4 regions of the Arthrobacter sp. JUb119 genome follow, and region 2 is predicted to be linked to each of the others. Evidence: riboswitches for the same ligand, from Rfam matches in the RefSeq annotation. Region 2 holds a riboswitch; each other region holds the start of a gene.
What was found. Region 2 has a riboswitch for thiamine pyrophosphate ahead of thiO (glycine oxidase ThiO). Riboswitches for the same ligand answer to the same signal wherever they lie in the genome.
Positions count from the first base shown of each region.

Region 1: linked by a shared signal. The riboswitch ahead of thiC (phosphomethylpyrimidine synthase ThiC) and the one ahead of thiO (glycine oxidase ThiO) in region 2 are both predicted to bind thiamine pyrophosphate.
Region 3: linked by a shared signal. The riboswitch ahead of thiM (hydroxyethylthiazole kinase) and the one ahead of thiO (glycine oxidase ThiO) in region 2 are both predicted to bind thiamine pyrophosphate.
Region 4: linked by a shared signal. The riboswitch ahead of M2368_RS16570 (ECF transporter S component) and the one ahead of thiO (glycine oxidase ThiO) in region 2 are both predicted to bind thiamine pyrophosphate.

Region 1 covers NZ_JANUFE010000001.1:89,340-97,070, forward strand. Annotated here, with positions in the region: gene M2368_RS00435 (DEAD/DEAH box helicase) at 1-439, shown strand, start outside; gene thiC (phosphomethylpyrimidine synthase ThiC) at 532-2,274, opposite strand; TPP riboswitch at 2,271-2,378, opposite strand; tRNA gene M2368_RS00445 (tRNA-Thr) at 2,652-2,723, opposite strand; tRNA gene M2368_RS00450 (tRNA-Thr) at 3,257-3,328, shown strand; tRNA gene M2368_RS00455 (tRNA-Met) at 3,376-3,452, shown strand; gene M2368_RS00460 (GTP pyrophosphokinase) at 3,535-4,311, opposite strand; gene M2368_RS00465 (DUF2797 domain-containing protein) at 4,553-5,494, shown strand; gene M2368_RS00470 (hypothetical protein) at 5,582-5,857, shown strand; gene M2368_RS00475 (MaoC family dehydratase N-terminal domain-containing protein) at 5,959-6,405, shown strand; gene M2368_RS00480 (MaoC family dehydratase) at 6,408-6,848, shown strand; gene M2368_RS00485 (MFS transporter) at 6,851-7,731, shown strand, end outside.
Region 2 covers NZ_JANUFE010000001.1:274,204-281,934, forward strand. Annotated here, with positions in the region: gene M2368_RS01380 (VOC family protein) at 1-55, shown strand, start outside; gene M2368_RS01385 (lysoplasmalogenase) at 116-835, shown strand; gene M2368_RS01390 (alpha/beta fold hydrolase) at 826-1,620, shown strand; gene M2368_RS01395 (GNAT family N-acetyltransferase) at 1,742-2,176, shown strand; gene M2368_RS01400 (OsmC family protein) at 2,208-2,639, shown strand; gene M2368_RS01405 (mechanosensitive ion channel) at 2,934-4,154, shown strand; gene M2368_RS01410 (GNAT family N-acetyltransferase) at 4,238-5,197, opposite strand; TPP riboswitch at 5,277-5,381, shown strand; gene thiO (glycine oxidase ThiO) at 5,379-6,476, shown strand; gene thiS (sulfur carrier protein ThiS) at 6,503-6,748, shown strand; gene M2368_RS01425 (thiazole synthase) at 6,751-7,572, shown strand; gene moeB (molybdopterin-synthase adenylyltransferase MoeB) at 7,569-7,731, shown strand, end outside.
Region 3 covers NZ_JANUFE010000005.1:314,458-322,188, forward strand. Annotated here, with positions in the region: gene M2368_RS14685 (sugar porter family MFS transporter) at 1-302, opposite strand, end outside; gene M2368_RS14690 (uracil-xanthine permease family protein) at 518-1,801, opposite strand; gene thiD (bifunctional hydroxymethylpyrimidine kinase/phosphomethylpyrimidine kinase) at 1,829-3,253, opposite strand; gene thiE (thiamine phosphate synthase) at 3,250-3,891, opposite strand; gene thiM (hydroxyethylthiazole kinase) at 3,884-4,678, opposite strand; TPP riboswitch at 4,668-4,762, opposite strand; gene M2368_RS14710 (GntR family transcriptional regulator) at 4,797-5,165, opposite strand; gene M2368_RS14715 (hypothetical protein) at 5,162-6,499, opposite strand; gene M2368_RS14720 (hypothetical protein) at 6,486-6,716, shown strand; gene M2368_RS14725 (aldehyde dehydrogenase family protein) at 6,781-7,731, shown strand, end outside.
Region 4 covers NZ_JANUFE010000007.1:112,709-120,439, reverse strand. Annotated here, with positions in the region: gene M2368_RS16575 (ATP-binding cassette domain-containing protein) at 1-2,025, opposite strand, end outside; gene M2368_RS16570 (ECF transporter S component) at 2,022-2,630, opposite strand; TPP riboswitch at 2,696-2,816, opposite strand; gene M2368_RS16565 (DUF4235 domain-containing protein) at 2,901-3,143, shown strand; gene mnhG (monovalent cation/H(+) antiporter subunit G) at 3,200-3,604, opposite strand; gene M2368_RS16555 (MrpF/PhaF family protein) at 3,604-3,870, opposite strand; gene M2368_RS16550 (Na+/H+ antiporter subunit E) at 3,872-4,501, opposite strand; gene M2368_RS16545 (Na+/H+ antiporter subunit D) at 4,510-6,111, opposite strand; gene M2368_RS16540 (Na(+)/H(+) antiporter subunit C) at 6,108-6,557, opposite strand; gene M2368_RS16535 (Na+/H+ antiporter subunit A) at 6,554-7,731, opposite strand, start outside.

The sequences.
Region 1 (7,731 bases), 180 kb from region 2:
AGGCAACGCCATGTACCGTCTGGCCGTAGGCCGACGCAACCGCGTGCAGCCGGGCTCGATCGTTGGCGCACTGGCCAACGAGGGCGGCTTCGATTCTTCGGAAATCGGCGGCATCGAGATCCGTTCAGACCACACCCTGGTCGAGCTGCCAGCAGAGCTGAGCAAGGACCAGTGGCGTGCACTGTCCAAGACCCGCATCGGCGGCGAAGCCATCGAGCTCGAGCTCGACAATGGCCGCAGCCCGCGCCGTGACGACGAAGGCGACCGCGGTGGCTTCCGTGGCGGCCGTGGTGGTGGCTTCGGCGGCGGACGCAGTGGCGGCCGTGGCGGTTTCGGTGGCGGACGCGGCGGCGGACGTGGCGGCTTCGGCGGCGGCGGACGCGGCGGCAAGGATCGCTTCAGCGACTCGGGCCGCAGCGGTGGACGTCGCGACTACTAAGCCAGTCGCACGCAGCTGAACAGCATTGAATAACGCCCTTGGGGCAAGCCGAAAGCTTGCCCCAAGGGCGTTTTTCGTGCGCCGCAGGCTATTTACGGAGCAGGAGTTCCCACCGGGATCCCGTCCCCGAGATAGACCGTGCCGCCGCTTTCCAGGAACTGCTTGCTTTTCTGCGCCATCCCGGCCAATGCGGCTTGCGCCTCGGCCGAGCCGTACTCGTCGCGGATATCCTGGGAGATGCGCATGGAGCAGAACTTCGGCCCGCACATGGAGCAGAAGTGGGCGGTCTTGGCCGGCTCGGCCGGCAAGGTCTCATCATGGAATTCCTGTGCGGTGACCGGGTCAAGGGACAACGCGAACTGGTCATTCCAGCGGAATTCGAAGCGCGCCTTGCTCAGCGCATCATCCCGCGCTGTGGCACCCGGGTGGCCCTTGGCCAGATCGGCGGCGTGCGCAGCGATCTTGTAGGTGATCACCCCGGTCTTCACATCATCCCGGTTGGGCAGTCCCAGATGCTCCTTGGGGGTGACGTAGCAGAGCATCGCGGTCCCGTACCGTGCGATCTCCGTGGCGCCAATGGCGCTGGTGATGTGGTCGTAGCCCGGGGCGATGTCGGTGACCAGCGGGCCCAGGGTATAGAACGGCGCCCCGTCGCACAGCTGCTGCTGGCGTTCCACATTCTCGCGCACCAGATGGAACGGGATATGCCCCGGGCCTTCGACCATCACCTGCACATCGTACTTCCAGGCGCGCTTGGTCAGCTCGGCCAGGGTGTCCAGCTCGGCGAACTGGGCGGCGTCGTTCGCATCTGCGATGGAGCCCGGGCGCAGCCCGTCGCCCAGCGAGAAGGCCACGTCGTACTGCGCGAAGATCTCGCACAGCTGATCGAAGTGGGTGTAGAGGAAATTCTCCTGGTGGTGCGCCAAGCACCAGCCGGCCATGATGGACCCGCCACGCGAGACCATGCCGGTGACCCGGTTGGCGGTCAGCGGGATGTAGCGCAGCAGCACCCCGGCGTGGATGGTCATGTAGTCCACGCCCTGCTCGCACTGCTCAATGACGGTGTCGCGGAAGATCTCCCAGGTCAGTTCGTTGGCTTCGCCGTTGACCTTCTCCAACGCCTGGTAGATCGGCACGGTGCCGATGGGGACCGGGGAGTTGCGGATGATCCACTCGCGGGTGGTGTGGATGTCATCTCCGGTGGACAGGTCCATTACCGTGTCCGCGCCCCATTTGGCCGCCCACTGGAGCTTGGAGACTTCTTCTGCGATGGAGCTGGTCACCGCCGAGTTGCCGATATTCGCATTGATCTTGACCAGGAACGCCTTGCCGATGATCATCGGCTCGGATTCCGGGTGGTTGATGTTCGCCGGGATGATGGCTCGCCCGGCCGCGAGCTCGCTGCGCACCAGCTCGACATCGCATTCCTCGCGCAGGGCCACATAGCGCATTTCCGGGGTGATGATCCCGGCACGCGCATAGTGCATCTGCGTCACGCGGGCTCCGCCAACGGCCCGCAGTGGCGGGGCTGAGCGTCCGGCCCATTCCGCGCTGGCCGTGCCGCGGCGGACCGCTGAGCGTCCGTCGTCGTGCAGGTTGCGTTCGCGGCCTGCATAGGTTTCCACGTCCCCGCGTTCCAGGATCCACCGCTCGCGGAAGGGTTGCAGGCCTTGGGTGGGCTCGCTTCCCGGTCCGCTGGTGCGATATACCGCCAGCGGCTCGTTGGGCTGTCCATTGGGGGAGTCTGCCAATTGGATCTGCGTGACGGGAACAGAAATTCCCGCAGATTCACGGTAGGCAAGGGTGTGGGCAGGGTGCTGTTCAATTTGTTCCACTGGGGAAACTCACTTCCTTCGCCGGCATTACCCGGACAGGTTCAACGGTCGCGGACGGCGATAGCCCGATCTCAGCCCTTGCCAGGGCACCCGTGTGGTCGCGAACAACTTAGCACGCTTGCGAGGAGAAAACGCAAACCCAGTGGTCAGGGCCTGACATCAAGGAAGTGGGAAGGGCCGGCTGTGGCGGGCCAGGATGCTTTTCATTGGCCGGAGACTCTTGCCGGGGGCACCTGGAATCCGGGGCGCAAGACGCGGCCGATAGCCGGTGCTGCAGCTTGGGGTGCGCCTTGGGCCATGCTCGCAGTGGCTACACGGCATCTGCGGGATAAACGAAAAGAGAGGCAATCTGGAACCAGATTGCCTCTCTTATTTCGAGCCCCCTGCCGGAATCGATCCGGCGACCTCGTTCTTACCAAGAACGCGCTCTACCACTGAGCTAAGGGGGCAACAGGTAAATACTTTACACAGGTTTTTGAGGTTTGCAAAATCCGTCGGGAATTTGTTGCTGAGGTCACAATATTCCTACTCAAGACCGGAATGGGCGGCAAGGAGCTGTTGCCTTCCTGGCGGTTTCCAGCACCCCGGTTCACGGCCCGGGATCCAGCTGCCGGGCACCGGAGCCGTGCCTGGGCGCCTAGGTGGATCGGGTGTTGCCCAAGTGCCGCTCGGTCAGGGGTTCTGGAGTGGGAAAAGGTGTCAGCGTTCCGAAGTTCCAAGCGGGGTAATTCGATGCTTGGCCACCGGGGATGATCCGCGGGATTCTATCCTGCGCGTCATGGCAAATCCGCGATTGACCGCGAGGAGCACTCTCGTGAGCATCGTCACCAGGGCACTTTTTGTCCCACCCTTCGTCCCCGGGGTAGCGAGTAAGAGGATAAATAGTCATTGACTAGTGGTTTTACAGAATTCTCCTGGTCTTTTCCGGGGTGATCCGCCGATTTTTCTTTGCCGGGAAATCCGTGTAGAGTATTTACTCGTTGCCCCCTTAGCTCAGTGGTAGAGCGCGTTCTTGGTAAGAACGAGGTCGCCGGATCGATTCCGGCAGGGGGCTCTGAGTGAGAAGCATTCTTGGCTTCTACTGGATTGCTTCTCACTTGTGGCGGCGTAGCTCAGCTGGTTAGAGCGCACGACTCATAATCGTGAGGTCCCGGGATCGAGTCCCGGCGCCGCTACCAAATCAAAGATCCTCGGCCTCGGCCGAGGATCTTTTTTGGTTTCCGGCCCCGAAGCAGCATTGTCCTTCGAGGGCATGAACGGCTAGTGATCCAAGTCCTTCTCCTGGTTCCCGTCCTTGGCTTGCTGAGCCAGCGACAGCAGCCCCTGGATCGCTGTCGTATCGAAATCCGCCTCTTGGCTCGGTGCCTGATTGGCATCATGGCCGTGGACTTCGGTATGCAAGCGCTGCATCTGCATGTCGAGTTTCGTCGCCATGGCCGCCGCGTCGGCAAGCTCTTGCACTAGATGTTCTGGAACTTCGCCCTCGTACTTGTAGAAGATCTTATGTTCCAGGCTTGCCCAGAAATCCTGGGCAATGGTACGGATCTGCAGCTCCACCACGACATCGACCGGGCCATCGGATAAGTAGACCGGGATCTGCACGATCGCATGGACACTTTTATAGCCGTTGGGCTTCGGGTTCTTGATGTAGTCCTTGATTTGGAGGACCTTCAGGTCATTCTGCGAGGTTAGCGTGTTCAGAACCTTGTAGATGTCCTTGACGAAACTGCAGGTAATGCGCACGCCGGCAATGTCGCTGATGTTCTCGCGAATGGCCGGCAGGGACGGGGAGATGTTCCGGCGGGAGACCTTGCGCATGATGCTCTCCGGAGTTTTCACCCGGGAAGTGACGTGCTCAATTGGATTGTAATTGTGCAAATACAAGAACTCTTCACGCAAGATCGAGACCTTGGTCAGCACCTCGTCCACCGCAAACTGGTACTCCATCATGAAACGCTGGAAATCATGGCGGAAAGCCTGCGTCAATCGCTGCAGCTCGGCCGGCGAAGGGGCGGTCTCGGCAGCTGCGATGGCCACTGCACGAGTCTTGTCATCAAATGGGACAGAAATCCTGGATCACCTCAGCAGATTATGGCCCGGCCCGCGGTACGGTTCCGGTGCAGTTCCAGCCTAAGGGCTTCTCCTAGGAATTAGGCCAGAACGAATCGGGAATTCGTCCAGCAAACTTTCGGGCTGCAGGCGCCGGCCAACCTGCCTTGCAGGAGCTAGCCATGTCCGGTGAACTATCGTTGAAGAGGTAACTTCGAGGAAGGCATCGATGGAATTCGCCAGCGACCACCGGCAGCTCTGCCACGGCATCAGCTTCTCAGAGCATGAACGCGCCCCCATGCTCCGGCTTAGGCAAGCGGAAAAATGGAGCACCGAATACCTGGAAGCCAACCGTTCCCTAAGCTTGCGCATCGGCGAACTGAAATTCTGCCTGGGCTACATCACGATGAACAGCGATGGCTCTCGCAACACCTTGCCTTGCCCGAAGAACAAAGCGCTGCGTACCGGAACCCAGTGCGAACGCTGCCACCGGCTGGATCATTCGAAGTTCATGCATCATTTCCACAAGACCGGCGAAGCCCCGGAAGGCATGCGCAAGTACCTGGAGCAGCCGCACTTCTTGTATGTCGCAAGCTTCGCCCATGGGGCGACCAAAGTCGGTACCACCTCAACCCAGAGCAAATGGACTCGCTTGGCGCAGCAGGGAGCGGTCATTGCCCGCTATATTGCCCGCGCCGCTGATGGAGCCGCTATTCGAGTGCTCGAAGACCTTGTCACTGAACACGTGGGCCTGAGCCAGCAAGTCCGGCAGAAGTCCAAGATCAAGGGACTGGCCAGCTGGGAACTGGACTACGCCCAGCTGGACCAGATCAACTCCGAAGCGGCAAGCCGGGCCCGGTCCTTCCTTGGCGCCCAGCGGGGCTTGGAAACCTACGGCGTGCAGCTGCGCGACGAGCTGTGGGAACAACCGGCCTTCGCCCGCCCGGTAGTAGACGCCTGGGATACCCATGCGCTGCATGCCTGGAATACCGCGCTGGGCGGGAACACCGTGAATCTGCGCATCCGCGGCGTGCTGGGGCAAAGCATCCTCGCAGACAGCGGCGAAGGCACCACCGTGCGCCTGCTGGATGCCGCCGAGTTGAAGACCCGCGAGGTCGCCATCGTGGAGAACTGCGCAGATTTCAGGGAAGAGCAATCCGCCCTGTTCTGAATCAGGCCCAGCGTTGTCGGGGGAGTCACGGGGAAATGCCCCGGCCTCAATGAGCGGACACAGCCGGAGCTGAACTAGACTTGAACCATGACCAACACTCCTTGGGAATCGGCCTCATCACGCTATAAGAAGCTCGTCTTCGCTGCCATGGGCATCATGGGCGCAGGCATCATCTTGGCCATCATCGGCGCCAACATTCCATCGCTGCCAACGGTCTACACAGCAATCGGCATCATGGTCATCGGCATGCTCTGCCACATCGCCGGACTGGTTGTCCGCGCCAGGGATGCGCGCCAGTGGCGCATTGCCAATGGCCTGGCGGCCCCTCGAGCCAAGAAGCGCCCGGCGGACGGGCAGGACTAGGGCTCCGCAAGAATTCCACCGTGTGACCGCTTGGCTGCGCCCGGGTCCCGTATCCGGCGGCAGCCTCGCCTGGCCACTTCCAACAACGTTCAGGAGAATCCATGGGCATCAACCCCGACCTGGTAGGGCGCATCTACCCTGCCGGCGAGTCCTACCAGGTAGGCCGCGAAAAGATCCGCGAATTCGCCAAGGCCACCAAGGCCGCCAACCAGGCGCACTACGATGTGCAGGCCGCTCGCGAGCTGGGCTATAGCGATGTCGTTGCCCCTCCGACCTTCGCGATCATCATCGCCCAGCGCGCTGACGCGCAGCTGATTGCCGACCCTGCCAGCGGCATCGACTTCTCCCGCGTGGTGCACGCCGACCAGCGCTTCACCCATCACCGTCCGATCGTTGCCGGCGATGAACTGCTTGCCGAGCTCTACGTGGACCAGGTCCGTGAAATGGGTGCCGGTGCCATGATCACCACCCGCGCGGAAATAACCACCGTGGCCGGCGAGAAGATCGCAACCACCGTTTCATCGCTACTGGTACGAGCTGAGGACTAAGCATGATTGAATTCGAAAGCCTCGAAAAGGGCCAGGTCATTGGCTCGCACACGGTGCAGGTCAACCGCGCGGACCTCGTCCGCTATGCAGGTGCCTCGGGCGACTTCAACCCGATTCACTGGAATGAGCGCTTCGCCAAGGAAGTGGAACTGCCATCGGTGATCGCCCACGGCATGTTCACCATGGGATCGGTCATCGACCTGGTCTCCCAGTGGGTCGGCAACCCGGGAGCCATCATCGACTACCAGACCCGCTTCACCAAGCCGGTAGTCGTCGAAGATCCCAAAGGAACCAACCCGGCGAATCACGAAGGTACCACCATTTCGGTGGAGGGCAAGGTCGGCGCCTTGGACTCCGAAGCCCGCACCGCCCGCATCGATTTGGCAGTCTCGGCCCATGACAGCAAGGTACTGCTCAAGTGCCAGGCCGTGGTGCAGCTCTAGGCATGCAACTTCCCGGTGAAGCGCAGAGGCCTGTAACCCAGTGGCGCAACGCGCTGATGGCCGCCTACCTGGCCAGCGGCCTGCTGATCTCGGCCCTGGTTTCGCGCTTGCCCGCAGTGCGTGATGCCCTGCAGCTGGACCACGCCAGCGTTGGACTGCTGCTGCTGTGCATGAGTGCAGGATCCTTCCTGTCCGTCTCGGTCTCAGGACAACTGGTTCTGCGCCTTGGGGCCACCCGCGTCATGCGCATCGCCGCGACAATAGCCGGCTGTTCACTCATTCTTGTAGGCGTGGGCGCCGGAATCTTTGGCAGCGCCCTGATCTGCGGCATCTTCCTCTTCGCCCAGGGCCTGGGGACCGCATCATGGAATGTCGCCTCCAATGTCCAAGGCGCGGCCATGGAACGCGCCTTGGGCAAGAGCATCATGCCCGCCCTGCACGGTTTCTTCTCCATCGGCACCGTGATCGGTGCCGGCGCTGGTGCGCTAGGTGCCCGACTGCAGATCCCGTTGCAGTACCACTACGGCTTCATGGGCCTGGTTATCGTCTTCACCGTGCTCTACAGTGCCCGATTCTACGGAGAAGACTACAGCCGGACCCCGCGCACCAGCAGCGGGACCTCGCTGAAGAAGGCATGGACCGAACCGCAGACCGTCCTCTTGGGCGTTCTGGTTCTGGGCATGGCCCTGGCTGAAGGCGCAGCCGGCGACTGGGTGGCCATGGCACTGGTGGATGGATACCACACGAAGGAAGGCGTGGGAGCCATCGGCTACGGCGTCTTCGTTACCGCCATGACCCTGACCCGGCTGCTGTCCGGCGATCTGATCTTGCGCCTGGGCCGCGTCGTCATGATCCGGGCCAGCGCCATCAGCGCCCTGGTCGG
Region 2 (7,731 bases):
GGACCGCTCGGGCAATGAATTCTGCGTCCTGGCCCCGTCGGCTTCCAACCGGTGACGGATCCGGCAACGCCCCGAGGCCGCTAAACGCAATTATCGGCACTACCCAAGGAAGAAAGTGCAACCACACCTAGGCAATGAGCACACCGTTGCGGTGATCCCGGGGCAGTCACGCCGCGGGATCGCGGCTCTGGCGCTCCTGCTCGCAACTGCCACCCATTTGCTGGCACAACTGTTCTGGCCTTCGGGGCTGCTGGCGGACGCCACGCAGATCCTGCTGATGCCGCTGTTGGCAGGAACGGTTCTCGCCCTCACCACCTCGCCGCGTGGCACACTGATCCGGCTGGTGCTCATAGCCCTTTTCTTCTCCTGGGTCGGTGACACCTTGCCCCGGTTCATGGACGGCGATTCTGCATTCCTGGCCATGGTTAGCGCATTCCTGGTTGCGCAGTTCTTCTACATCGCCGCTCTGGCAAGATACTGGAAATCTTCGATACTGCGCCATTGGTGGATGCCGCTTCCTTATCTTGCCGCATTTGCCCTGCTGCTGGTCCTCTGCTCACCCGGTGCGGGAGTGCTGCTCGCCCCGGTGATCATCTATGGCTTGGCATTGATGATGATGGCCATCCTCAGTACCGGGCTGGGTCCGATCGCAGGCTTCGGCGGCGCAATATTCTTCCTCTCTGATTCCTTGATCGCACTGCGCTCATTTGCGGATATCGATGTCCCCGGAATGGGATTCTGGATTATGCTCACCTACGTAGCTGGCCAATGGATGATCAGCTACGCTGCGAGCCAGCGCGAGGCACAGGAGAAGAGCACGGTGAAATGCGAGTAGCGCCAAAGAGCAGGATCCCGTTGTTCATGGTGCATGGCAACGGGGTAGACCACCGTATCCTCAAGCCGCTGGAAGCAGAGCTGGCCAACGCGCAGATCTTCGACTTGCACTACGTCGACTTGCCCGGCTTCGGAACCTGTCCACCGCTAGGGAACCCCGGGGGACTGCCAGAACTTGCAAACTGGTTGGAGGAACTGATCAGGCAAACCGCGGGAGAGGGGCCGTTCGCACTGCTGGGCAACTCTCTTGGCGCCTTGCTCTGCCAGGAGATGGCCGACAGGTTTCCCGGCCAGACCCAAGGACTATTCCTCCTGGCCCCAGTGGTCTTTCCCGATGCCTCGCGGCGCACTGTGCCCGAAGCGCAGGTAGTCGTAGAGGATCCCGGGCTGTTGGCCCGGATAGATCCCCGCCAAGCACAGCAATTCTCCGATATTGCCGTGGTGCAATCGCAGCAGGCGTGGCAGAGCTTCGCGCAGTGGGTGCTGCCCGGGCTGGACTGCGCGAACTTGCGCTCTATGGCCAAGCTATCCAAGCGCTACTTCCTGGATCCTCTGCCCGTGGAGCGTAAACGCCAGCTGGATATTCCGGTAACCATCCTGTGCGGGAAACAAGACCACATCACCGGATACCGGGATCCCGAGCAGCTATCGCGCCGGTACCCCTCGATGAGGATCCGCGTGCTTGATTCTGCAGGGCATAACGTGCACCTTGAGCAGCCCGAGCAGGCCGCGGCCGAATTGCGGGACTGGGCCCACCGCACGGGCCGCATGAACGAGCCGGCTTAAGCCGGGGAAAAACCGCATGCTGGTGTGCCGCAACGATCCATGAAAACTTGAGGAATCGCTGGCACCCGGCTACATTTCGAATCAGCAAGTACGGATTCGCTTGAGCATGAAGGAATATGGCATGGAAGAGACTCTCCTGCTGCGCGAGCTGTCGAGCGTAGATGAAGTGCCTGACCTGCTCGACATTTGGCGCAGTTCGGTGGAACGCCGGGGAGACTTCCTCTCGGCTGCTGATATTGATGCGGTGGCCGTCGCCCTGGAAGCTGTCTATAGCCAATCGGTCTCAGTCAGGATTGCCCAGCATGGTCGACGCATTGTTGGCTTTGCGGCATGGAGCAGTACACGCATCGAACTGCTCTGGGTGAGGCACACTGATCGCCAGAAGGGTGTGGGCCGCATCCTGCTGGATGAAATCATCGCCAGCATTCCCGGGATCAGCGTTCATCTCGATTGCCAGCGCCAGCCTGCCATTGCGTTCTTTGGCGACTGCGGATTCGTGCCTGTGCCCGGGGAAACTGCATCGTCGCCGCAACGAGTCGTATTGCGCCACGTGTAGTCTTCAGCCTGGATCGTGGCACGATAGTTTCATGAGTGAAAATAGCCGTGAGATCCGTGAAGTCAGCATCGAACGCGTCGAGGCACGCAAGTACAAGGCCACCAGCCTCGAATCGGGAGCCAGCCTAGAATTCGGCCAGGGCGAAGGGTTGCTAACCCCGGTGGAGTTGCTGCTTGCTGCCATCGCAGGGTGTTCCGCAATTGATGTTGATGTGGCGACCACCAGGAGAAGCGAGCCTGAGAAATTCGAAGTCAAAGCGGGCGGCTACAAGGTCTCTGAGAACTCGGCGAGCCGGATGGAGGACATTCATCTTGGTTTCGATTTGAAGTTCCCCGACACCGAGGAAGGCCGCAAGGCAGCCAGCATGGTGGAGCGCATCGTCAAGCTTTCGCATGACAAATACTGCACCGTCTCCCGCACCGTTGAACTGGGTGCTTCCGTGCGGAGCGAAGTCATCAACTAGGTAGCGGGACTTCCGGTAATTCCCGGATTGATAAAGATCAATGGCTGAATCCGCAATAGCTTCCATGGCAATTCACGGGTTTGGACGCAGCCGCGAACTTTCTAATATTGCGTGGATCGGTTGTCGGTAGGGCCTTATTGTTCGGAATTCGTTGAATCCATCGGGATATAGTCAGCTTTTCGCAATTCGAGCTGTGAAAGTCCAATGATTCAAGCTGGGAGCATGGGTCTTTGCCCTAGTCAGCGGAGAACCTTCATCGTAGGGTCGGATTGTCCCTACGTTGAAGGAGCAGCAATGCAGTCTGAGAACGTTTTAGGCAATATCGACTGGGCGTCGATGCTACAAAAGGTTGGCATCGCGCTAATCATCCTCATCATTACGTGGCTAGTTGCACGCATAGTTCGTTGGGCTGCCGCCAAACTGGTGAACAGGGTGAAGTTCCTGCAAAAGCAGGGCAATGACGGAGAACAAATAGGCCAATCCCTGGGCAAGGTCGCGGGGTTGATTGTCTGGCTCTTCGGCCTCGTGGCAATCCTGCAAGTCTTCGCTCTATCCGAAGTGCTATCGCCGGTGCAGGGCATGCTCGGCGGCGTCATGGCCTTCATCCCCAACCTCATCGGTGCGGGCTTCATCTTCTTCATTGGCTACGTCATCGCGAATATTGTTCGCCAGCTGCTGAGGACCGGTTTGGGAACTGTCGATTTTAGCGGACTGGTCCGCAAGGTCACCCCAGGCAACGAACCAGTAGATGAAGTTCAGTCTCGCGAATCCCAAGCGAAGATCGTTGACATCATTGCCAACATCGTCTTCGCCTTGATCCTGCTAGTCGTCGCAATTTCAGCCCTGCAGGTTCTGGGCATCGCGGCAATTTCGGTACCTGCCCAGCAGATGCTGCAGCTGGTCTTCACCGCAATCCCGCAGGTCATCATGGCCTTGGCGCTCTTGGCCGTGGGTATCCTGATTGCCAAGTTCGTCGGGCAGCTACTTGAATCCACCCTCCACGGCGTGGGTACCGACACTGTTGTTGCCCAGTGGGGCGTAGTTCCCGAGGGCAAGAGCGCTTCGGGAATCATCGCTGGCATCGTCAAGATTGCTATCGTGCTGTTCTTCGGTGTGATGGCGGCCCAGATGCTGAACTTCCCAGCGATCACCAATATCCTCAATGAGATCCTGGCCTTGGGCGGCAAGATCCTCTTCGGCGCAGCAATTATCGCCGCAGGTTTCGTCATCGCCAACGTCATTGGCCGCTTCTTGGGTGACACTACTGCTTCGAAGATCATCCGCTACACGGCAATTGCGCTGTTCGTGGCGATGGGCCTGAAGTACATGGGTATCGCCGATTCGATCATCAACATGGCCTTCGGCGCAATCGTCATTGGCGCAGCATTGGCAGCGGCTCTGGCCTTTGGCCTCGGCGGTCGTGATGCTGCGGCCCGCACGCTGAAAAAGATGGAGGCCCAACAGACCACCAATGGCCCGGACTCGACGCCACCGGCATCGAGCCCAGGCATCTAACCACGCATCACAAAACCTGAGGGACAGATAAGAAGTCGCGGAATCCAAGACCGGATTCCGCGACTTTTTTGATGCCCGCCAAGCTACTGCTGCGTGCCCCACGGCAAGGGCATGACCGCAGAGCCGCCATCGGTACGCAACCGTGCGTAGGTGTGCACATCGATGCGTTCTCCGGCAACCAGGAATTTGCCCCGTTCGATACCTTCGTGCAGGAAGCCGTTGCTTTCTGCCACATGCTTCGACCCGGGATTATTTGCCCGCAATCCCAGCTCCAAGCGGTACAGTCCCAGCTCGTCGAACAGGTAATCCACCAAGGTTGCCACGGCGCGGGTGGCCAGCGACCGGCCCCGGTAATTCTGGTTCATCCAATACCAAATCCACGCGTTCCGATTGGCCGGGTCTACCGTACCGCACACCAGTCCCACCAGCCGATCCCGATATGCGACGGCCAACGCCTGCTGGCGTTCCCCGGCCTCCAGCAGTGCGCGAACATACGACTCAGCCTTTTGCGGGGAATCGGCGTCGCCTTGGCGCAACATGTCGGGGTTCGAGGAAAATGCCTCGTAGACCGCTTCGGCATCCGAAAGGCGCAGCCGGCGCACCGCGAATTCACCGTCGGCATGCACGGCTTCCTCCGGTCCTGCAGATGGCTGCGGATGAGCGGCGGCCGTGCCCTGGTGGAAGAGCAGCTGCCAGCGGCCCTGCTCATGGATCCACAGTGAACTGCGTTCGCTGGGGGAACCGGCGAGCAGCTTCCAGCGCAGCAGCACCAGCTGGTCTGAAAGCTGGAGAGCCACCGGGCTTTCGACTTTCAACGCCCCGGCATCCCGTGCCGGCTCCCGGGCCAGCTGGGCAATGATGGCCTCGCGATCATAGACTCGCCCGCTGGCTCCCACCTCGGCGAACCGAGGATGCAAGCGCCGCTGCAATTGCTCCTGGCTATGGCGTTGGCTGGATTCCAAGAGTTCTTGCTCCAACGAGATGATGGTGCTGGATAGCGCAGAACCTTGGGGAAGCACGATAGGGAAGTCATGGAATGCCATGTCAGCAAGTACATCACAGAAGATGACGGAACTGCTTTCAATGAAGTTCGACTTTATGAGCTGCATCATGCTTATAATCGCTGTAATCCGCGGGAGCCTGAATCGACCAGGCTGAGAGGGCACCGAGCCGACCGCTACACCTGATGCGGGTCATGCCGCCGTAGGAAGGAAGCGTGCCCTTGTGCATGTCAACATTGTTGGCGCCGGGATAATCGGCCTGGCCGTCGCGTTCGAGCTGGAATCACGCGCACACACCGTCACCCTCATCGATCCGGCACCCGGCCAAGGTGCAAGCTACGCGGCAGCAGGAATGCTGGCCCCGGCAGCTGAAACGGTCTGGGGCAATGGCCCGTTGCACCAGCTGCTTGCCGCCTCGAATGCCGCCTATCCGCAGTTCATCGAGCGCATCGCATCGGCCACCGGGCAACGCCCGGACTACTTGCAGAACTCCACGCTCGTTGTCGCCGCAGAGCCTGCGGACCGCGAAGCCCTGCACGAGCTGGCCGAACTGCAGATATCCCTCGGCCTGTCAGCGCAAAAGCTGCTGCCCAGCCAAGCCCGCAAGCTCGAACCAGCCTTGGCCGCCAATATTGCTGGCGCGGTCCTGTGCCAAGATGACCACCAGGTCGACCCTCGATCCATCGTCAAGATCCTGTTGGAGCATCTGCGTCCGCACCTGGTCGAGGAACGGGCGCAGGCACTGGTGACCGACGGGAAGCGGACCACCGCTGTGCGGACCGCATCGGGCCGAATCCTCGAAGCGGAGCAGACCATCGTGGCCACCGGTCTTGGCACCCTCGATGGCTTGAACGAACTTCCGCTGCGCCCGGTCTACGGGGACATCCTCCGGATCCAGGGACCAGCAGGCCCGCCGCTCATCACCCGCACCATCCGCGGCCTCGTGCACCGGGAACAGGTGTATCTGGTGCCGAGAAGGGACGGCAGCCTCGTCCTTGGCGCCAGCGTCCGTGAAGACCGGCAACAAGCGGTGAACATTGGCGCGATGCACCTGCTGCTGGACAACGCGAGAAAGCTGGTCCCCGGCATCAGCGACTGCACGCTGAACGAGGCAACGGCCCGGGCACGTCCCGCCACGCCAGATGACCGGCCGCTGCTTGGACGCCTTGATCCAGGGCTGCTGCTCTGCACCGGGTACTCCCGGCACGGCGTGCTGCTGGCTCCGCTGGGCGCAACGCTCACTGCGGATCTCGCCCACGGCCACCAATCCCACCCCTTGCACCAGGCTGTGGATCCCCACCGCTTTGCCAACGCAACCTAGACCGCTCACCGAACGGAGCAGCAACCATGACAAGCATCGGCATTAATTTCAATTCACGGCAACTGAACCTGGACGAAGGAACCACCCTTCGCGAATTCATCAGCACGCAAATCGGCAAGGAACTGGACGCCAACTCGGTGGCCGCTGACGGCAGCAAGCTCGGAGTTGCCGCCGCCGTCAATGGCGCTGTCGTTCCACGCAGCGCCTGGAATAGCTACCTGCTGGCCGAAGGGCACAGCATTGAACTCGTTACCGCGGCCCAGGGAGGCTAGGCATGGAAACGCGCAACATCACCGAGCTGGACATCCACAGCGACCCATTCCAGATCGCCGGACGCACCTTGTCCTCGCGCTTGATCCTCGGCACCGGGGGAGCGAGTTCGCTGACCACCCTGGAAAGCGCCCTGCAGGCCTCCGGAACGGAGCTGACCACCGTGGCCATCCGCCACTTTTCGGCGGCCGGCGCAGGCAACGTGTATGAACTGCTGCAGCGCAACAACGTGATTGCGCTGCCCAACACCGCTGGATGCTTCACCGCCCGCGATGCGATCCTCACCGCGCACCTGGCCCGTGAAGCTCTGGAAACCAATTGGATCAAGCTCGAAGTCATTGCCGATGAGCACACGCTGCTGCCGGACCCGCTGGAACTGCATGCGGCCACCGAGCAACTAGTGGCCGACGGGTTCCAGGTCTTCGCCTATACCAATGATGATCCGGCACTTGCCCAACGCCTGCAGGACGCCGGGGTTGCGGCAATCATGCCGGCCGGAGCGCCGATCGGCTCGGGCCTGGGGATCCTGAATCCGCACAATATTTCCACCATCGTCTCCCGCGCGCAGGTACCGGTGATCCTTGACGCCGGGGTGGGCACCGCCTCGGATGCGGCCCTGGCCATGGAGCTCGGCTGCGACGCGGTGCTGCTGGCCAGCGCGGTGACCCGGGCGCACAACGCGCCGCTCATGGCCAGGGCCATGAAGGATGCTGTGCGTGCCGGGCGCGCCGCGCGGCTCGCTGGCCGGATCCCGCGCCGCGATACCGCACTGGCCTCCTCGCCGGCCGAAGGCATGATGCAAACCCTGGTCGGTGACTTCTCGTGAGCCGGGAAGCCCTGGTAGCACCCGGCGCGCAGCTGGAACCGGAAGAGCTGGCGCGCTACTCCCGGCACTTGTCCCTGCCCGGGGTGGGAGAAGAAGGGCAACGCCGCATCGCCAACGCCAAGGTGCTGGTTATCGGAGCCGGGGGCCTGGGCAGTCCCA
Region 3 (7,731 bases), on a different contig from region 2:
CACAGGCCGCAGCCGATGGCTGATGCTGCCAGGAGGATGGAGGCGAAGAGCATGGTGCGCACGCGTCCCACGCGTTCGGAGACCACACCGGCTATCCAGGCTCCCACTGCTGCGCCGAGCAGGGCGCAGGAAACGGTGAATCCGATGGTTACCGCGTTGAGCCCGAATTCGTGCTCGACAGCGTCCACGGTGCCGTTAACGATTGATGAGTCATATCCGAAAACGAACCCACCCAATGCCGCCCCGAGGGCGATGAAGATGAGTCGCGCGGAGAGTTTTCCGTCTGATGTAGTCGCAGTCACAATGAGCCATGCTATCGGATTCGAGAGCCGCAGAATCCCGATTTCCCGATTTTTTATGGGAGATCGATCACAAATTGGAAGGAGTCCTTACTTCAAGACCGGGGGAGGCCCAGTGCGCGTCGCCGCTTCATGACTGGCCAGCTTCCGAATTCTTGGCAAAAAAGCAGGCCGGCATTGCGAGTTCTCGCGATGCCGGCCTGCGGGGAATTTATTTGCTAGCTATCCGCAGGCTTCTGCGAGTCCGCCAAATCGTTGCCGCGCATCTTGGCGACGATACTCATCAGGTGGAAGACCACCAAGGTGGCGATCGAGCCCAGGGCGATGCCGCCCAGCTGGAGCTGGCCGAAGGCGATTTCCTTGGTCACTGCAATGGCGATGATCAGGCCGGTGCCGGCGGTCATCAAGTTGATCGGGTTGCCGAAATCGACCTTCGCCTCGATCCACAGGCGCGCGCCGACGATGCCGATCATGCCGTAGAGCACGATGCCCAAGCCGCCAATCACGCCTTCTGGAATGGTGCCGATCAATGCGCCGAACTTCGGCAGGAAGGCCAGGGCCACGGCCACAATCGCAGCGATCCAATAGGCCGCGGTCGAGTACACGCGCGAAGCGGCCATCACGCCGATGTTCTCGGCATAGGTGGTCGTGGCCGAACCGCCGCCGAAACCGGCGAGCACGCTGGCAGCGCCATCGGCCATCAGCGCACGGCCGTTGAACTTCGACAGGTCGCGATTGGTCATCACGCCCACGGTGCGCACATGGCCGATGTTCTCGGCGATCAGCACGAACACCGCAGGCAGGAACATCAGCGCAGTGTCGAAGTGGAAGGTCGGGGTGTGGAATTCTGGCAGTCCGATCCACTCCGCGGCAGCAACCGCCTTGAAGCTCACCTGCCCCTGGGCCAGTGCAACAAGGTAGCCGCAAAGAAGTCCCATGAGGATCGACAGCCGGCCCAGCAGGCCCTTGAACGCAACGGTCGCGACCACGGTAAAGATCACCGTGAGGAAAGTGGTCAGCGGGAACTCGGTCATGGGAACCAGCGTTGCGCTGGCCAAATTCAGGCCGATGAGCGCCACGATGGTGCCCATGACCACCGGCGGCATCAGGGCGTGGATCCAGCCGGTGCCGGTCTTCTGCACGATCAGCCCGACAACGAACAGCAAGGCCCCGGTCATCACGATACCGCCCAGCGCGCCGGACATGCTGTGCGACTGGGTGGTCGAGAGCACCGGAGCAATCATCGCAAAGGACGAGCCGAGGTAGCTGGGCACCTTGTTCCTGGTCATCAGCAAGAAGATGACGGTGGCCAGGCCGGTGAAGAGCAAGGTCGTGGTGACCGGGAAGCCGGTGATGGTTGGCACCAGGATGCTGGCGCCGAACATCGCCAGGATGTGCTGGGCTCCGATGGAAACGGTCTGCGGCCAATGCAGCCGCTCATCCGGGGCAACTACCTCACCTGGGGTGATGGTCCTGCCGTTGCCGTGAATGCTCCAACTCATGATTCCTCTTCCCGGGCCCTGCGGGTTTTAGGCCGTAGAGAAGTCTACTCGGTTCTCGTGCGCCTGCGCGAAGAAAGAGCGCTCATGTTCCGCCGAGCGGATGAAAGCGGCCTCCATGCGGGCCCGCAGCTGCGGATCTGCCTGCTCGAACGCCTGGCGGACCATTTCGATGGCCTGCTCGGTGGCGGAATCGAATTCCTCGGATGCATAGGTTTCCAGCCATTGCCGATAAGGATGCTCGGCATGGTTGGCTGCCGACAACCGCTTGCCGATGTCCTGGTACAGCCAGTAGCAAGGCAGGATCGCGGCAATCAGCTCCCCGTAGCTCTCCTGGCTGGCGGCCAGGTGGTTGGTGTAGTTCAGCGTGGTGGCGCTGGGCGTATCAGCGAACTCGTCCAGGTAGCTGCCGTGCAGCTGCAGCTCGCCATCGAGGATGCCGTTGGCGCCACGCGACCAGAAACGCTGGGCACCGAGATCCGGCGCCATCGAGCTGGCCAGCGAAAGCACCTTGGCATAGCGCAGCAGATACAGCGCATCCTGGGCGATGTAGTAGTGGAAGTCATCCCGGTCCAAGGTGCCCTCGGATAGCCGGGTGATGAAATCCAGCTGGTCGATTTCCTCGCGGATCGGCTGGATCTTCTGCCACCAGTCGCCCATGGGATCTGCCGTGCCGAAGAAGTCGATGAAGTGGTTGACCGGGCCGTGGCCGCTGCCCACCTGCAATTGGTCGGCCGCTGCGATGGCCTTGGAGAGGTAGGACTTGGACTGCTCCAACGCGGCGATCCAATCTCCAGTGGCAGCGAAGCGGGTAGCCAGAGTGCTGGAAAGGGTGCAGCCGGTGCCGTGGGTGTTCCTGGTGGCATGGCGCGGGCCGTGCAGCTCCAGTTGCACCCCGCCCGCCGACACCAGGGCATCGGGGCAATCTGCCCCGGCCAGGTGCCCGCCCTTGGCCAGCACCAGCGTGTCGTGCTTGGCAGCCAGCCGCTGGGCCTGGCGCAGGGCTTCGTCCCAGAAAGGGGCCACAGGCTCGCGCAGCAAGCTGGCCAGCTCCAGCAGGTTCGGGGTAATCACCGTGGCGCGATCCAGCAGCGAATCAAGGGCGGATTCGTCGTCGAGCAGGCGATCCCCGCTGGTCGCCACCATGACCGGGTCCAGCACGACGGGGGCGTCAACAGTTTCCAGCCAGCGGGTGACTGCGCGGATCACCTCGGCGTTGGCCAGCATCCCGATCTTGATCGCATCGATGCGGATATCTGTGCTCACGGCTTCGAGTTGCGCGAGGACGAAATCGCCACTGATCGCCTGAACTCCGGATACCCCATGGGTGTTTTGCACAGTCAAAGCGGTGATCACGCACATTCCGTAGCCGCCGTTGGCGGCAATGGCCTTCAGATCCGCTTGGATTCCGGCGCCGCCGGAAGGATCGGAGCCTGCGATGGATAGGATGTTCATTTCGAGGCCTCCCAGGCTGCGACCAGCTGCGCGCTGGCAAGTTGCGGATCTTCGGCGTTGCAGATGGCGCGGACCACGGCCAGGCCTGCGCCGCCGCCGGCGCGGATCGCGGCGGCATCGTCTTGGGTAATTGCGCCGATCGCTACGCAGGGCAGCTTGGCCAAGGCAGCGGCTCGCGCAAAGCCGTCCAGCCCCAGGGGAACAGGATGGTCTTTTTTCGTCGGAGTGGCGCGGATGGCTCCTACACCGAGGTAGTCGATCACCGAGGCGTCCTTGTTCGCCTGGGCCAATTGCTCATCGCTGGAAGCACTCAAGCCGATGATGCCCTCGCCAATGATCTGGCGAGCCAGCTGTACCGGCACATCTTTTTGCCCGATATGGATGCCGTTCACTGCTGCGCCAGCAGCCCGTGCCGCGAGGTAGACGTCAATGCGGTCATTGATCAGCAACTGGGCTTTGCCCTCGGTGAGCTTGGCAGCCGCGCAGGCCAGCTCGAAGAATTCCCGGGCGCTTTCATCCTTGGCGCGCAGCTGGATCCACCCGATCCCTCCGGCGACGGCGCCCTCGATAACTTCCAGGGTGCTGCGTGGGGTGCAGCTGGCAGTGTTGGCTACTAGATAAGCGCCGTAATTATGCATGGTTCAATTCCTCGTACTTCAAAGTTTTCAGTTCCCCGGGATCGGCAGCCGACAGCGCATCAAGGAAGGCAACTGCGAAGCTGCCCGGACCGGAGCTGCCAGCCAGGGCCTTTTCCGCGGCCAGGCCATAGAAACCGTGGGCTGCGATGGTGGCCTCGAACGGGTCATCGTGGACCGCAACCATTCCGGCGCAGACCGCGCCCAAGGCGCAGCCGCCACCTGTCATCTGGGTCAAGCCAATTCCGTTGGTTTGCACCAAGACGGTACGCGTGGCGTCGATGATGGCGTCAGCCTGGCCGGAAATGGCCACTACGCAGTCGTTTTCCGTGGCCAGTTCGCGTCCCGCCGCCAAGGCGGCAGAAACCTCATCCAAGGCATCGACACCGCGCGAAGCAGATTGCCGGCCGGCCAGGGCCAGGATTTCCGAGGCGTTGCCGCGAATCAGGGTCGGGCGTTGCCGGACAATGCGCCGGGCAAACTCCGTGCGCACCGGAAGCGCTCCCACTGCCACTGGATCCAGGACCCAGGGGGTGCCTGCAGCGCTCGCCGACTGCACAGCTTCTTCCATGGCGGTCAGCTGTTCAGTGCTTGGAGTTCCCAAATTCACCAATACGGCTGAAGCTGCCTGTGCGAATGGGCCGGCCTCTCCGGGCAGATCCGTCATGGCCGGGGAAGCCCCGGATGCCAGCAGGACATTGGCGGTGAAATTGGATACGACGGTATTGGTCAGGCAAAAAACCAAAGGTGATTGTTGCCGGTATTTTTGGGCAACTGCATGCAAAGCCATGCGACATCCCTCCGCTAGCGTGAACTAGATCAGGTTCTACGGGTCTTATCTCAGTCGGTTGATCCGACACCCCGTGTCACTGCCATAGAGCGTACGCACAACCGGTTCCGAGGACAAGTTACTTACGCTCGCGCCGCGCCACCAAGGCCTTGAGCGTGGCCGCATCCACCTTCTGCGCGGCCGCCAACGCCCAGAGGTGATCCACGGCGGCCAGGAGATCTTCACTGGTATCCACCGGCTGCGGCCGCTCGTTGACCACTGTGCCGGCACGGCGCCGGGAGGTGATCAGCTCTTCGGCTTCCAGCTCCTTGTAGGCGCGCGCCACTGTACCGGCAGCGACGCCGAGGTCCGTGGCCAGCGCACGCACAGTAGGCAGCTTGCTCCCCGAGGGCAGATCTCCCAAGGAGATCAGTGAAGCAATCTGCGAGCGGATCTGCTCATAGGGCGGGGTAGCTGCTTGGAGGTCAACACTGATCTGCGTGCTCATGAAGTAGCTGCCGGCTGATGTTCCCGCACGAAGGCGCTACCGGGGCGCTCTAGGAAAATGACTGCTGGGACAACGAAGATGAGCAATGCAAAGAGTCCCAGCCCGGCCGGGAATCCGTAGCCAATGAGCAGCATGGCTACCACTGCACTGGTGTTAACACGCATTGAACGCAGTTCCAGGACCTTGCGGTACCAGATTTCTTCGGCCGACGAGACAGCCCAGGGAATAATTGCCCGGCGGGAGAACCAGACGAATCCAAGATGGGTTGCCAGCAACAGCAGGATCAAGCCTGCAACCATTGTCTTGCCTGGAGGCACGAAGCCCCACAAATAGTCCAGCGGCGGATCGAGCAGAAAATAGGTGCTGGTGGCAAACAGCAAGCCAGCGGCGATGTAGGACCACAAGGGCAGGGGCGCGTGGTACTTGGGTGCTGCAGACGCCTGCCGGGCCACCGTGCTGACGTAGCTGAGATAAAGCGCATTGAGAACGGCATAGCTCAAAGCCGCACCGGCAAAGATCATTAAGATCCACGTAGTTCGCTCATTGGTAGGCATCTGGAGCTCGTCATCCAGTGGCAAGAATGACCAGCCGATTGCAACGCTGAGCAAGGTGAGTGCTGCAGTGACGTATTGCAAGGTGAATAGTTGATCACGCAAACGCGAGAAGGCGGTCCGTTCCCTGGTGGTGGATTGAGCTGAGAATGTAGAGCGCGGTCCCCAGAAGAGCAACGTGAGGGCTACCGCAAGGGCGCCATAGCTAACGAACTCGTACTGTCCATCCGGCGAATTAGCCTGCGAGTAATTGACCACCGACACGGTGAAGGCCAGCAAGACGATGCCGATATTGCGCATCAAGCGGTTGAGCCAGACCGTGCGCAACGCTTGGTTGTCTTCGACCGAGATGCCGGCCAAGGCAGGTTTTTTCAGGATAACTACGGTAATCACAGCCGCGGCCACGATGATCCCTGCCAGGGCCACGATGAATACCGGGAGCATCTGTGTGCCCGGCAACCGCCCATCATACGGACCCTCCGACGTGTATGAATAGATGCCGTCAAAATCAAAGGTCGTGAATTCCGAGGCCGGAACGCCAACGAGCCCTTCGACTTTGGACGCCGGCCACAGGGAGCCGACCGCGATCAGCAGCAAAAGCCCAACGAAAGCCCCTAGGGCCTTGGGAAACGGAGTTGTCAGGCTGCGGGCCTCTAATGAAGCGGTGCGCACTGGCTGGAGTTCCTTGGGCCAAGTGAACAAGCCGATGAGGTAAACCAGAAGAACCCAGATCCCCGGAGTGAGTGCTTCAGCGAGAGCCGAACCTGAATTGGGCTCGGTCATTGAAACGCGCCAGGTCTCAGACAAATCCCATGAGGTTGAAGCAAAGAATGCGATCAATGCGCACCAGAACGAGTGGGATCGGGCCCGGTCGATAGCTGGTGTTCCACGCCTGTGCGCCACCGAACGCAACCAAACGCAGATGATTGCGGCAACGAAAGCGATGGATATGGCGCTCGCCGAGAACTGGTTCATGGAAATCAATGTATCAACTATTTGATACATATTGAATCCTCTGGCGAATTAAACGATGAAAAATAGTCCCAGTGACGTACGCTCAAATCATGGGTCTGTTTACTTCCACTCCGTTGCCCGAACCGGTCGGTGATTCCGCACCTCCGGTGGACGAGCATCCATCGCGCATAGCAACAGTTCTGAGTCATTTGCGGCGTTCTGCGGACACGCGGATCACGCATCCGCGACGCTTCCGCCTTCAGCAGCTCAAGGCACTGGAGAAGATGCTGGAAGAGCATCTGGAAGACTTCGTCCAGGCCTTGGCCGAGGACTTGGGCAAGAGTGCCACCGAAGCCAAATTCTCCGAAATCGACGTGGTGCGCGCGGAAATAGATTTCGCCCAGCGCCACCTCGTTGAGTGGATGGATTCCACCAGTGTCAAGGTTCCGCTGGCCTTGCAGCCAGCCATGGCCAAGGTCGAGCCGCGCCCGCTGGGGGTCGTGCTGATTATCGGAGCCTGGAACTATCCGGTTCAGCTGGTGCTCGCACCGCTGGTCGCGGCCATTGCTGCCGGCAACGCTGCGGTCATCAAGCCATCCGAGCTGGCTCCTGCGACCTCAGGCGCCTTGGCCAAGTTCCTCCCGGTCTACCTCGACGAACGGGTTTACGCGGTAGTTGAAGGCGGCGTGGATACCTCCACCGAGTTGCTTGCCGCCCGCTGGGACCACATTTTCTACACCGGCGGCGAACGCGTGGCCAAGATCGTGGCTGCCGCGGCCGCGAAGCATCTGACGCCTACCACCTTGGAATTGGGCGGAAAATCGCCGGCCGTGGTGGAGAACGATTCGTTGGCTTCCGCGAAGCGCTTGGCTTACGCCAAGTTCATGAATGCCGGCCAGACCTGCGTGGCGCCGGATTACGTATTGAGCGTGGGCGACTCGTCTGAGCTCATCAGGCGCCTGGGCCAGGCCATCACCAGCTTCTACGGCAAGGAACCGCTGACCCATCCGGACTTTGGCCGCATCGTCAGCCGCAAGCACTTTGAGCGGCTGCTGTCGATG
Region 4 (7,731 bases), on a different contig from region 2:
TTCCACCATCAACCCGAGCAATCGCATGCCGGCCAAGGCCCCGAGCACAAACCGGTGGGGTACCTTCAGCTGCTGAGACAGCGCCCCGCCCAAATCGCTTGGATTCGTGGTGGCCAGCAGCAAGATGCACGGGATGGCCAGCGCGAAAGCGCGCAGTCCGGTGGCAATGCCCCCGGCCACCGATCCCTCGGTGATGCTGAAGGCGCCGAATTGGGCGTAGACCATGCCGCTATCCTGGCCCACCAAGGCGATGCCCCACGCCGCAAGGATTCCGGCAATCAGCAGTGGCCACGCGCGCTTGAGGAATTTCAGCGGACTCAGCCCTGCCAGGGGGAAGAACACCACGGTCGCCACGATCACCACCAGCGCCGAAACCCAATCCAAGGTGGTGATCAACGGCAGTGTTGCCGCAGCCACCGCACCGAGCTTGGCCAGCGGATTGATCTTCGCCAACCAGCTATGCCCTACCGGCGCATCAAGCACCGGCCCCTGTCGCGGGGTACCAGCTTCCGGGGTGCCGGCAGTGAGCACCAGGTCCCTTGCTTTGAGCACCGAGGCAAAGTGATCGTCGTGGGTCACAGCAATGATCGCGGTGCCCTGCTGCAATTCCTCAACCAGCAGCCCGGCCAGTTCCCTCCACGTATTCGCATCCTGCCCGAAGGTCGGTTCGTCGAGGATCAGCACCTGGGGGGATGCGGCCAGAACAGTGGCCACGGACAAGCGCCGCTTCTCGCCCCCGGAGAGAGTGAACGGGTTCGCGTCTGCCAAATGCGCCAGGCCCAAGCGTTCCAGCAACGCGTCCACGCGCGCTTGGACCTGGGCCGGCTCGTATTTCGGCGCATCGGCGCTGCTGGCCTGCGCGCGGCTGGGAGCGAAAGCCAGCTCTTCCCGAACGCTCTGGGTCACGAATTGGTGTTCGGGTTCCTGGAACACCGAACCGATCCGCCCAATCAATGCACCGGCCTTCCAGGCAAACGGGGAGTTGCCCAGACCGTCGGCCAGTTGCGCGGTGGCCGCCAACCCGCCGTCGGCCGGGACGAGCAATCCGCCCAAGGTCAAGGCCAGCGTCGACTTTCCAGCGCCATTCTCACCGCGAATCACCGTCGCGGTGCCCGCTTGCACATTCACGTCCACCGCTTGGGTGCGCGGTGCCGTGGCGGTGCGGGCGGATACCAGCTGCTGCGCTTCCAGCAGCATGGCACCGGCACCGTTCGTTGCCCGAGCCACCTGCGGGAAGTAGCCTGGAATCCACAGCCCGGCAGCAGCCAGCTCCTCGCGCACCGTTTCATCGGTGTACAGCTGCTGCGGGTCCAGATCGTGCGCGACTCCCCCACCGGGCTGCAGCACGATAACCCGGTCCACATGCTGCGCCCAGGCTTCAATCCGGTGTTCCACGACGACCAGCGTGGCACCGGAAAGCCGGGCGGCGTTCAGCACCGCATCGCGCAAGAGCTCAATGCTCTGCGGGTCCACATTGGCAGTCGGTTCATCGAGCAGCATGACGCTGGGTTCCATGGCCAGAATGCCGGCCAAGGCCAACCGCTGTTTCTGTCCGCCGGAAAGTTGCTGGGTGCGGTGCTCGAAGGACAGCGCACCCAGACCCACAGCGTCCAGCACTTCGGGGATCCGCTGGCGGATCAGTTCGGGATCCATTCCGAGATTCTCGGCGCCAAAGGCCACATCATCGGCGACCCTGCTTTGCACTACCTGGGTTTCCGGGTCTTGCTGCATCAAGCCCACCGGGTGGCTCCGGATGAAGGCATCGCTGCCATCTATGAGCAGCCGGCCAGCGACCTGATCGTCCTCATCCGCTTCCAGCAACCCGGCCATCGCGTGCAGCAAGGTTGACTTGCCGGCGCCCGATGGACCGACCAGCAGCACCTTCTCACCGGCGTGGATCACAAGGTCCAGTCCCGAGATGGCAGGATTCTGCCTCTCGGAGTGCTGCCAGCCGAACCCCGTTGCGGTGATGGCGGCACCGCGCTGGGTCAGCGAGGCTGCGCCGGAATTGGCAAAGGAACTCATTTTGCGCTTTCCAGGTGCGCACGCCGGCTCGGCAGGGCGCTCAATGCACCGGTCTTCGCCAGTCCGCGCGTGGCCAACCAGGACAGAAGCCCTGCGACGACTACGCCGGAAATGCCGGTGGCGATCACGTGGAAGATCTTCATTCCGGCGGTGTACTCAACATAGTAGGCCAGGATGTAGGCCTCGGAAATGCCGGCGAACAAGCCGGCGAACAAGCCTGCCAGCAGCGCCACGCCCAGGTTCCACTTGCGGTAGCGGAATGCTGCGAAGACCAGCTCTGCACCCAGGCCCTGGACCAGGCCGGAGATCAGTACGGTCAAGCCGTAGTGCGAGCCGAGCAGCGCTTCAACCACAGCGGCCAGCAGCTCGCAGTAGATTGCGGCGCCTGGCTTGCGGATGATCAGTGCGCCGAGCACCGCCGGGAAGAGCCACATGCCGGTGAGCAACGCGGTGGCTGGCGGGAAAGCTGCAAAGGCGAGCGAGAACAGGCCATAGCCGGCACTCCACGCCCAGAAAATGACCCCTGAAGCGACGGCGATCACCGAGGCGACGACGATATCAACTACACGCCAGCCGGTCCGCTGCTTCGAAACTGTTTCGTTCATTGCTGGTCCTCCTGTGGAAAGGAGGGGAGATGGACGGAATGAGGGCATACTGCCGCGCCTATCCGCATCCGAGATGCTCGACTTCCTTCGCCGGTACTAGCCGGGGCAGGTTCGAGGGTCTGCGATCTATCGCACTCTCAGCGTCTTGCGACTTTTTAAAAGTCTGACGCTCCCCTGTCGGAATAATTACTGCTCCCCCACCATACCGCAGGTATGCTGGGCAGAGGAACGATATGTCAAGAGCTTGATCGCGAGGAAAAAATGGATAAAGTGCAGAAACTTGCCACTACCGGTATCACCGTTGGCGCTGGCATGCTCGGCGGCAAGCTGGTTGATTTCCTTTGGTTGAAGGCAACCGGCAGCAAAGCACCACGCAAGGGCACTGAGGAAGCAGCGGAAGCTTCTTTCCGCCGTGCCTTAGGCTTCGCAGTCGTTTCGGCCCTGGTCGCAGCAATCCTGCAGACGGTGGCTGACCGCAGCGCCAACAAGGTTGTTGCCAAGTTCACCAAGTAAGCTTCGGCGTTGAGCCAAAAGCGGGAGCCGCCCAGAGGGGCGGCTCCCGCTTTTTCTCAATCTTGTTCGTCTGGCGATCCGGTCTTGGAAACCGGGGTGGTTCCGGTCGGCGGTGTTCCGTTGACCTTGTTGACCACGTGGCTCAGCTCATCGGAGAACAGGGTTTCCTTGGCAGCGTGCTTGGTCCGGTAGCCGGAACGGCCAATCATGTGGGCCGAAACCGGTGCGGTCAATAGCTGCATTCCCCAGGCCAGCACGAGTACCGGGACCACAGCCCAGCTGCGCAGGTAAATGGCCAGTCCAGCGAAAATCAGCAGGAAGCCGAGTACCTGCGGTTTGGTCGCTGCATGCATGCGGGTGAGCATGTCCGGGAAGGTCAGCAAGCCGATACCTGCGATCAATGACATCAGGCAGCCAAGGATCAGCAGGACGGCAACGAGGACATCGAGGAAGATTTCCATTAGGCGTTCCTCTGATCCGAAACGAAGCGCGAGACGGTCACCGAACCGATGAACCCGAGCATGCAGGCGGCCACGACGAACAGCAAGTAGTCGGTGTGCTTGTGCAGCACCATTTCCAGGCACAGCGCGGCGGAGATGATCAGCAGCATCACGTCCAGGGCCAGCACCCGGTCAAGGATTGACGGCCCCTTGGCAACACGGACCAGGCAGGCGACAGCACCGAGCCCGAGCATGATGCCGCAGATCCAAATGACGATATCCAGCATGTTACCCCTTCCTCGCATCAAAGTTCGGTCCGCATTCGCTCTTGATCGCTTCGTACTCGTCTCGGCTGCCAATAGCCATGATCAGCCGGCGTTCGATGTCCCGGATGCCGGCACGCGCCTTCTCCACGTCCGCAGGCGACTCGATGTCGATGTAGTGCAGGTACAGCGTCGACGAGCTGCGGTCCACGTCGATCACGAAGGAGCCCGGGATCAGCGTGAGCACGTGTCCCACGGTCATCACGATCAGGTCCGAGTCGGTGCGCAGCGGGACCGCAATGACCGCGCTGCGGGTGCGCTTCCCGCGGACCAGCGCCAGCCAGGCCACATGGACGCTGGCGGCGAAGACCTGTCCGAGGAACCAGATGAACAGCTTCAGGCAGTACCAGGCATTGATCCGGCCCGAAAGGACCACCGGCGGCAGCGGGAACAGGTTCACGATCAGCAGCGCGATGATCACGCCGAAGACCATGTTCCCCAGGGAGAAGTCCTGCCAGAGAGCACCCCAGACAAAGAGCAGCAGCAGAAGCAGCGGCCATTCCTGCTTGAGTGTCGCGCGGTGGCGCACACCGGAGGTATCCAGCGCATCGTCAATGCGCTGGTCACGCGGTTCAAAGTTCTTGTTCGGCATCATCCCTCCAATCAGAATGGCAAGATCGAGCTGATATACGGTTCGCGGGCGATCAGTTCCGCAGCCACCCGCTGGCAGAATTCGAAGATCGGCCCGGCAAAGACGGTCAGGGCGATGCCCGCAAGCACCAGCGAACCGGTGGCGTAGCGCATGCCCCACGGCAAGGAGTCGGCTTCCAGCTGCTTGGCCAGTTTCAACCCCAAGCGGGGGTTCTGCGCGCCGCCGGCCAACGTCTCGTCGGCGACCTGCGTCGCTTCGGCCACCAGGTCCTGGTTGGGCACCTCGGCATCAGCGGCACGGCGCCAGAACACACGGGCCCACACGCGGATGATCGCCATCAAGGTCAGCAGGCTGGTCAGCAATCCGGCGCCGATCACGACCCAGGTCAGCGGATCGGCATCCTGCGCGGCCGCATGCAATAGCCCGAATTTGCCCAGGAATCCGGAGAACGGCGGGATGCCGCCCAGATTGATGGCCGGGATGAAGAAGAGCAGGGCCAATGCCGGGGAGAGCTTGGCCAGCGAGCCGAGCCGGGTGACATTCGAGCTACCGGCACGGCGTTCGATCAGTCCCGCCACCATGAACAGCGAAGTCTGCACGATGATGTGGTGGCCCACGTAGTAGATGGTCGCGGCGATGGCCAGCGGCCCGCCCACGGCCACGCCGAAGATCAGGTAGCCGATGTGGCTGGTGAGCGTGAAGGAAAGCATGCGCTTGAAGTCCGTCTGCGCCAGCGCACCGAGGATACCGATGACCATGGTCAGCGCGGCCACCACCAGCAGTCCGGCGTTGACCGAGCCGCCCGGGAAGAGCAGGGTTTCGGTGCGGACGATCGCGTAGACGCCCACCTTGGTCAGCAACCCGGCGAACACGGCGGTCACCGGGGCCGGTGCGGTCGGGTAGGAGTCCGGCAGCCACAGGGACAGCGGGAAGACCGCGGCCTTGATGCCGAAAGCGATCAGCAGCAGCACATGCAAGATCAGCTGCGGGCCCTGGCCCAGCTCGGGCAGCTTCACCGCAAGGTCAGCCATGTTCACCGTGCCGGTGGCCGCATAGGTCATCGCGATGGCCATCAGGAAGATCACCGAGGAAACCACGGAAACCACCACATAGGTGGTACCGGCGCGGATGCGCTCGGCGGTACCGCCCAAGGTCAGCAGCACGTAGCTGGCGGTGAGCAGGATTTCGAATCCGACGTACAAGTTGAAAAGGTCAGCGGCCAGGAAGGCGTTGGACACTCCGGCCAGCAGGATCAGGTACGCCGGGTGGAATATCGACACCGGTCCGGGCTCGTCCCCGTCGGCCAGGCCCTGGCTGGTGGCGAAGAGCAGCACAGCCAGCGAGACGACGGTGGAGACCAGCAGCATGAAGGCGCTGAACCCGTCGACCATCAGGGCGATGCCGAAGGGCGACTCCCAGCCGCCAATATGGATGGCATAGCTTTCCCCGCCCCATACGGCGGCGAGCATTCCCGCTTCGAGCACCAGGGTCAGGCACAGGATGCCGATGGTGATCAGGCGCTGCAGGCGGACCTGGCGGCGGACCAGGAAGGCTGCCCCGGCGCCGAAGATCGGCAGCACCACGGCCAAAGGGGCTAGATCCAGGAAATTCACTCTTCCCCCTCGCGCACTGGGCGTCCTTCTTCATCAACGAATTCGGTCGTATCCTCAGCCACTGGCGAGTCTTCTTCCTCGTCGTAGGCGGTCTTCTGGGACACCTTGATATCTTCGGTGTCATCGGTGAGCTCATCAGCGCTGGTCAAGGTCCAGGACCGGTAGATCATCGCCAGCAGGAAGGCGGTCACCGCGAAGGTGATCACAATGGCGGTGAGGATCAGCGCCTGCGGCAGCGGGTCCGAGTACGAGTCGGCCGCCGCATCCGGCTTGAACAACGGCGCCGCGCCCTTGCGCCCGCCGCTGGTGAGGATCAGCAGGTTGATGCCGTTGCCCAGCAGCATGATGCCCAGCAGCACCCGGGTCAGGGTGCGTTCGAGCACCAGGTAGAAGCCGGCCGCCAGCAGCACGCCGGTGACTACGAGGAAAGTGATGTTCACGCTCATCGGCCAACTCCAGTCCGGGAGGCCTGGATCTCGTCGTGGCGCTCCACCGGGCTGCGGCCCTCAGAGAGCGAATCAATCTCACTGCCCAAAGAACGCAGCACGTCCTGCACGAGGCCAAGGACCACCAGATACACTCCAATGTCGAAAATCGTTGAGGAAACGAACTTGTGCTCGCCGAAGAACCAGAATTCCAGGGCGTAGGTGGTGAAGATGCCATCACCCAGCAGCAGCGGCACGATGCCCGCCAATCCGGCTAGCGCTATGCCGCCGCCGATCAGCATGCCCGGAGCAATGCGCATCGACTCGGAAAGTTCCACGCGGCCGCCGGCCAGGTAGCGGATGGTCAGCGCCAAGCCGGCGATCAGCCCGCCAGCGAAGCCGCCGCCCGGGGTATTGTGCCCGGTCAGCAGCGTGTACACCGACATGATCAGCACCGTGTGGAAAATCAGCCGGGTGACCACTTCAAAGATGATCGAGCGGCGCTCGGCGACCAGGGTGCTGCCAGCCATCAACCAGTCCTGGTTGGAGCTGGAGGCAAAGCGGCGGGCAATGCGCAGCTCGGTTTCCTTGGAGTCCTTGCTGCCCATGGCTTCGGAACCCGCGTCGATGCTGCCCGGTGCCACCTGGTGGGCCCGCACCCGGTTGCCGAAGCTGCGCCCGGCGAAGATCAGCGAAGCCACACCGGTGGCAGCCGCTGCCAGCACGGTGATCTCGCCGAAGGTATCCCACACGCGCAGGTCCACCAGGGCCACGTTGACGATGTTCTTGCCGTAGCCCTCGTAGTAGGCCAGATCCGGCCAAGCCAGGGAAATGCGGGCCTCGTTGCGGGCGGCCATCATCGCGATGGCAATGTAGACGACCATCACGGCCAAGGCGATCGACAGGATGGCCCGGCCCCACTTGATCCGGGTCAGGCCCACCCACAGTCGCTTGGGCAGGGCGCGCAAGGCGAGCACGAAGGAAACCAGCACGATGGTTTCCACCAGCAGCTGGGTCAGCGCCAGGTCCGGGGCGCCTTGCAGGGCGAAGATCGCGACCATGCCGTAGCCGGTCACCGAAACCATCAGCACCGCCATGAAACGCTTCGGCGCGGTAATGGAGACCACCGCACCGGCGATGATCACCGCACCGATCAGCAGCTGGGCCGGGTGGTCGGCGATGATCCAGTTCGTTG